One region of the Streptomyces sp. NPDC058274 genome, then DNA from elsewhere that is predicted to be linked to it. Evidence: riboswitches for the same ligand, from Rfam matches in the RefSeq annotation. Region 1 holds a riboswitch; the other holds the start of a gene.

Region 1 (3,379 bases):
TGACCCGGTCGGAGACGCTGCGGGGGCCGACGGACGATCCCGGGGTGGTGCGGGAGGCCGCCGCGCGGCTGCTGGACTCCGTGGACACGACCGGCGGGGTGCGGCTGCTCGGTGTCGGCGTCACGGGCCTCGCCGACTTCACCCAGGAGGATCTCTTCGCGCAGGCGCAGGCGCAGGCCGCCGAGGAGGAGCTGCCGGCGTTGGAGCTGCCGGACGGGGAGAGCGCGCAGGAGCCCGCGGCGGAGCCCGCACCGGAGCCGCCCGCCGAGCGGCGGTGGCCCGCGGGGCACGACGTACGGCATGCGGAGTTCGGGCACGGATGGGTGCAGGGGAGCGGGCTGGGGAGGGTGACCGTGCGATTCGAGACGCCGTATTCGGAGCCCGGGCGCGTACGGACGTTCCGGACCGACGATCCGCAGCTGGAACCGGCGGATCCGCTGCCCCTGGTGGCGCGGGTGCCGGCGGCGCCGGAGGGAGGGGCGGTCGGGCCGGTGACGGATGCGGAGGAGTCCCTTGAGGAGCGGTCCGGTCAGCCCTCGTCCGAGCCCGCGAGTCTTCCGAAGTCGCGGTCCGGCGGAGGAGACGGAGACGCCACGTCGAGACCGTAGTGGTGGTAGAGCTGGATCTCCTGTTCGGGGGAGAGATGGCGGCCGACCCCGAAGTCTGGGGCGTCCTTGATCAGGGCGCGGTCGAAGGGGACCTGAAGGGCGCCCTCCACCAGCTCGCTCGGCTCCAGCGGGACGAAGGCGTCGCGGCTGAACAGGCCGGTGCGTATGGCCGCCCACTCGGGCACTCCGGTGGCGTCGTCGAGATAGACCTCGTCGACGGTGCCGATCTTGGTTCCTTTGCGGTCGAACGCCTTGCGGCCGATCAGGTTGCGCGGATCGATGTCGGTATGCACGGGACCTCCTCTTGGTCGCAACTCATCCGTAAGCACTACAAAAGAGCACATTCAGGAAGGTGGCCACTCGAAAGCCCGTGCGTTGCCCTCGCTGGTAGGCTGGCTAGCGGCTGCTGACCCCGTGCGGGAGAGTCCTTTGGACAACACCGAAGGCGCCGAAGGAGCAAATCCTCCCCGGAATCTCTCAGGCTCACGTACCGCACGGACGAGGTCACTCTGGAAAGCAGGGCGGGGGATCCACACCTCCCGCTCTCACCGACGGTGAAAGCCGGGTCGTCAGCGCGCGGGGCGGGCCGGTGAAGCTCTCAGGTCGAGATGACAGAGGGGGAGGCCGTCGGGGTACCCGTGCCGGGGTGCCCCTCGAAGGTCGCGTCAGACCAGGAGGCCTCCGCAATGACCGCCCACCGCATTCCGCTCTCCGAGCTCGAACAGGGCATCCCCTTCGAGCAGCGCCATATCGGGCCCGACCACGAGGCCCGGGCGAAGATGCTCGCGCAGGTCGGATACGGCTCCCTCGACGAACTGACGGCCGCCGCGGTCCCGGATGTCATCAAGAACGCCGACGCCCTGGAGCTGCCGGGCGCGCGCACCGAGGCCGAGGTGCTGGCCGAGCTGCGCTCCCTCGCGGACCGCAATCAGGTCCTCGACTCGATGATCGGCCTCGGTTACTACGGCACCTTCACGCCGCCGGTGATCCTGCGCAACGTCATGGAGAACCCGGCCTGGTACACCGCGTACACGCCGTACCAGCCGGAGATCTCGCAGGGCCGCCTGGAGGCGCTGCTCAACTTCCAGACCGTGGTCGCCGAGCTGACCGGTCTGCCGACCTCCGGCGCCTCGCTGCTCGACGAGGGCACTGCCGCCGCCGAGGCGATGTCGCTGTCCCGGCGCATGGGCAAGAACAAGAAGGGCCTGTTCCTGGTCGACGCGGACGCGCTGCCGCAGACCATCGCGGTCATCCAGACCCGCGCCGAGCCGACGGGCGTCGAGGTCGTCGTCGCCGACCTGAGCGAGGGCATCCCGGCCGGGATCGCCGAGCGTGAGATCAACGGCGTGCTCATCCAGTACCCGGGGGCCTCCGGCGCCGTACGCGACATCAAGCCCGTCATCGAGCAGGCGCACGAGCTCGGTGCCGTGGTCACCGTCGCCGCCGACCTGCTCGCCCTGACCCTGCTCACCGCTCCGGGCGACCTCGGTGCCGACATCGCGGTCGGTACGACCCAGCGGTTCGGTGTGCCGATGGGCTTCGGCGGTCCGCACGCGGGATACATGGCGGTGCGCGAGAAGTTCGCGCGCAGCCTGCCGGGCCGGCTCGTGGGCGTGTCCGTCGACGCGGACGGACACAAGGCGTACCGCCTCGCCCTGCAGACCCGCGAGCAGCACATCCGCCGTGAGAAGGCGACCAGCAACATCTGTACGGCGCAGGTACTGCTCGCCGTGATGGCCGGGATGTACGCCGTCTACCACGGACCCGAGGGCCTGAAGACGATCGCCCGGCGCACGCACCGCTACGCCACGATCCTCGCCGAGGGACTCAAGGCCGGCGGGGTCGAGGTCGTCCACGGCGCGTACTTCGACACGCTGACCGTGCGGGTTCCGGGCCGGGCGGCCACGGTCGTGGCGGAGGCGCGCAACCAGGGCGTCAACTTCCATCTCGTGGACGCCGACCATGTGTCGATGGCCTGCGACGAGACCACCACGCGTGCGCAACTGGGCGCCGTCTGGACCGCGTTCGGTGTCGAGGCCGACATCGCCGCGCTGGACGAGTCGGCCGCCGACACGCTGCCCGAGGGGCTGCTGCGGACCGACGACTACCTCGCCCACCCGGTCTTCCACCAGTACCGCTCCGAGACCGCGATGCTGCGCTACCTGCGCAAGCTCTCCGACCGCGACTACGCGCTCGACCGCGGCATGATCCCGCTGGGCTCCTGCACGATGAAGCTCAACGCGACCACGGAGATGGAGCCGGTCACCTGGCCCGAGTTCGGCCAGCTGCACCCCTTCGTGCCCGCAGACCAGGCGCAGGGCTACCTCACGCTCATCCGTGAGCTGGAGGAGCGGCTCGCCGAGGTCACCGGGTACGACAAGGTGTCGCTGCAGCCCAACGCCGGTTCGCAGGGCGAGCTGGCGGGCCTCCTCGCGGTCCGCGGCTACCACCGCGCCAATGGCGACGAGCAGCGCACCATCTGCCTCATCCCCTCTTCCGCGCACGGCACGAACGCCGCGAGCGCCGTGATGGCCGGCATGAAGGTCGTCGTCGTGAAGACCGCCGGGGACGGCGAGATCGACGTCGAGGACCTGCGGGCCAAGATCGAGCAGTACCGCGACGAACTCGCCGTACTGATGATCACGTACCCCTCCACGCACGGCGTCTTCGAGGAGCACGTCGCCGACATCTGCGCGCAGGTGCACGAGGCGGGCGGTCAGGTCTACGTCGACGGCGCCAACCTCAACGCACTCGTCGGGCTGGCCAAGCCG
Region 2 (3,379 bases), on a different contig from region 1:
CGTGTCGCCCGGCTTCAGCAGCGCGAACATCGCGGCCGCGTTGGCCTGGGCGCCCGAGTGGGGCTGCACGTTGGCGTGCTCGGCACCGAAGAGCGCCTTCACGCGGTCGATGGCGATCTGCTCGACCACGTCGACGTGCTCGCAGCCGCCGTAGTAGCGGCGGCCGGGGTAGCCCTCGGCGTACTTGTTGGTGAGGACCGAGCCCTGGGCCTCCATGACGGCGACGGGAGCGAAGTTCTCCGAGGCGATCATCTCGAGGGTGGACTGCTGACGGTCGAGCTCGGCGTCGACGGCGGCGGCGACATCCGGGTCGAGCTCGTGGAGGGACTGGTTCAGAAGCGACATCGGTCAGGAGTCCTTAGCTGCCGGAGAATTCGGTGTACTCGTCCGCGGAGAGCAGGTCGGACGGCTCCTCGGTGACGCGCACCTTGAACAGCCAGCCACCCTCGAAGGGGGCGGAGTTCACCAGCGACGGGTCGTCCACGACGTCCTGGTTGGCCTCCACGATCTCGCCGGTGACCGGCGCGTACAGGTCGCTCACGGACTTGGTCGACTCCAGCTCGCCGCAGGTCTCGCCCGCGGTCACCGTGTCACCGACCTCGGGAAGCTGGACGTACACCACGTCGCCGAGCGCGTTGGCCGCGTGCTCCGTGATGCCGACCGTCGAGACGCCGTCCTCGGCGACCGACAGCCACTCGTGCTCCTTGCTGTAGCGCAGCTGCTGGGGGTTGCTCATGGCCTGAATTCTCCTGTACGCGGGGGAGTGGTGGTGAACGAGAGGTCCTGCGATACGAGACCGGGCGCGGCGATGTACGTCACTTCGACGCGCGCGCCGGAAACGCGAAACCGGATTCCGGGGAGTCGGACGAACCGACGGACGCCCTGCGACGCCCGTACGGAACGACTACTTCTGACGCCCGTACGGAACGACTACTTCTGGCGCCCGTACGGAACGACTACTTCTGGCGCTTGTAGAACGGCAGCGCCACGACCTCGTACGGCTCGTGGCTGCCCCGGATGTCCACACCGACCCCGGTGGTGCCCGGCGCGGCGTGCGCGGCGTCGACGTAGGCCATGGCGATCGGCTTGGCCAGCGTCGGGGACGGCGCGCCCGAGGTGATCTCGCCGATGACCTTGCCGTCGGCGACGACCTGGTAGCCGGCGCGCGGCACCCGGCGGCCCTCGGCGATGAGCCCGACGAGGACCCGCGGCGGGTTCTCCTGGGCGCGGGCGGCGGCCTCGGAGAGCGCCTCGCGCCCCACGAAGTCGCCGTCCTTCTCGAACTTCACGACCCGTCCGAGCCCGGCGTCGAAGGGCGTGAGCGCGGTGGTCAGTTCGTGCCCGTACAGCGGCATGCCCGCCTCCAGGCGCAGCGTGTCGCGGCAGGACAGACCGCACGGCACCAGGCCCACCGGGGCGCCCGCCTCGGTCAGCGCCTGCCACACCTTCTCGGCGTCGGCCGGGGCGACGAACAGCTCGAAGCCGTCCTCGCCGGTGTAGCCGGTGCGCGCGATGAGCGCCGGGACGCCCGCGACCGTGCCGGGCAGGCCCGCGTAGTACTTCAGGCCGTCGAGGTCCGCGTCGGTCAGCGACTTGAGGATGCCGGGGGACTCGGGGCCCTGGACGGCGATGAGGGCGTAGGCGTCGCGGTCGTCGCGGACCTCGGCGTCGAAGCCGGCGGCGCGCTCGGTCAGCGCGTCCAGCACCACCTGGGCGTTGGAGGCGTTCGCGACCACCATGTACGCGTGCTCCTGGAGCCGGTACACGATCAGGTCGTCGAGGATGCCGCCGTCCGCCTGGCAGATCATGGTGTAGCGGGCGCGGCCGACGCCGACCGAGGCGATGTTGCCCACCAGGGCGAAGTTCAGGAGTTCGGCGGCCTGCGCGCCGGTGACCGTGATCTCGCCCATGTGGGAGAGGTCGAAGAGACCGGCCCTGGTGCGGACGGCGAGGTGCTCGTCGCGCTCGGAGCCGTAGCGCAGGGGCATGTCCCAGCCGGCGAAGTCGGTCATCGTCGCGCCCAGCGAGCGATGCAGGGCATCGAGCGCGGTGTGACGGGGGGTGTTACTGCTCATCGGTGGGGCTCCCAAGGCATGACGGCGAGGTCGTTCCTCCCCATCTGTCATCGGAACCTGAGAGGTTCATCACGACCCCGCGAACCGGTGGTCATGACTTGCACCTTGGGTGGAGCCACTGGTCAGCGGCCCGCTTTTCAGATGTGCCTCGCCCGCGCGGTAACGGGGCCTGAGAGATTCAAGGGAGGGACTTGCTCCTTCGGCGCCCGGGGACTGCTGCCCCCAGGACTCTCCCGCGCGGATTCAAGCGGCCGGTATGCAGTTGGCGGGCACATCATTGCACGCATCCGTCCGGCATGGCAGGGGCACCCGAACAGGTGCCCGGGGAACCGCGGAGAGCTGTGACCGGCCTGTGGCACGACGAGGACGGAAACGAGAGGCGCACCGCATTACCTTCTCTTTACACTCGACGGGGATGGGACTCCGGACCCAAGGGGAGGACGATCACGGTGAACAAGGCCACGGCGTACGCGACGATCTCCGGCATCGCGCTGCCCAAGCAGCCCGCCGCCCCCGCCCGGGAGGCGTGCGGACCGCGGCCGCCGGCCGTCGTCCGTGATCTGCGCGAGCGCGCCGGGCGCAGCCCGCACGGCCTCACCTTCGGCGCCGCCGACCTCGTCGTGGTCACCGGCCTGCCCGGCAGCGGCAAGTCGACCCTGATGCGCCGCGCGGTGAGCGGCACGCGCATCGACTCCCAGGACACCCGCGACCACTGGGACACCCGGCTGGCCCGCTTCCTGCCGTACGCGCTCTACCGCCCGCTCGTCCGGGCCGCGCACTTCGCCGGGCTGCGCCGCGCCCTGCGCTCGGGAGCCGGCGTCGTCGTGCACGACTGCGGTACGCAGGCCTGGGTGCGCCGCTGGCTCGCCCGCGAGGCCCGGCGCCGGGGCGGCACGCTGCACCTGCTGCTCCTCGACGTCACGGCGGACACCGCTCTGGACGGCCAGCGCGAGCGCGGCCGCGGCGTCTCGCGCTACGCGTTCCTGCGCCACCGCACGGCGGCCGCCCGGCTGCTGCGGTCCGTCGAGAAGGGCGACCTGCCGGAGGGCTGCGGCTCGGCGGTGCTGATCGACCGGGACGCGGCGGACGTGCTGCGCCGGATCGATTTCGGCACCTGACCATCGCGAACGCGCGTACCCGTTAGGGTTTCCAGCCGGAACAGCGGTTCACAGCAGGCGGTAGACAGATGGACTTCCCGGCACAGGCGCATCCCCATCCGCACGGCGGATGGCCCGGCAACGAACTGGAGGAGGTGCTCTCCGCCTCTCTCGGAGTCCCCTCGGCCGGCGCCCGCATCGTCGAGG

Evidence for each region. A riboswitch is a leader RNA that binds a small molecule or an ion and turns the genes downstream of it on or off. The one in region 1 is predicted to bind glycine.
Region 2: linked by a shared signal. The riboswitch ahead of gcvT (glycine cleavage system aminomethyltransferase GcvT) and the one ahead of gcvP (aminomethyl-transferring glycine dehydrogenase) in region 1 are both predicted to bind glycine.

Annotation. Positions count from the first base shown of each region.
Region 1 is NZ_JBHVXW010000005.1:10,144-13,522, forward strand. It holds gene ACFVYF_RS12105 (DNA polymerase IV) at 1-608, shown strand, start outside; gene ACFVYF_RS12110 (PRC-barrel domain-containing protein) at 530-901, opposite strand; glycine riboswitch at 1,016-1,111, shown strand; gene gcvP (aminomethyl-transferring glycine dehydrogenase) at 1,295-3,379, shown strand, end outside.
Region 2 is NZ_JBHVXW010000027.1:56,838-60,216, reverse strand. It holds gene glyA (serine hydroxymethyltransferase) at 1-345, opposite strand, end outside; gene gcvH (glycine cleavage system protein GcvH) at 359-736, opposite strand; gene gcvT (glycine cleavage system aminomethyltransferase GcvT) at 957-2,075, opposite strand; glycine riboswitch at 2,223-2,321, opposite strand; gene ACFVYF_RS35320 (AAA family ATPase) at 2,525-3,193, shown strand; gene ACFVYF_RS35315 (enhanced serine sensitivity protein SseB) at 3,262-3,379, shown strand, end outside.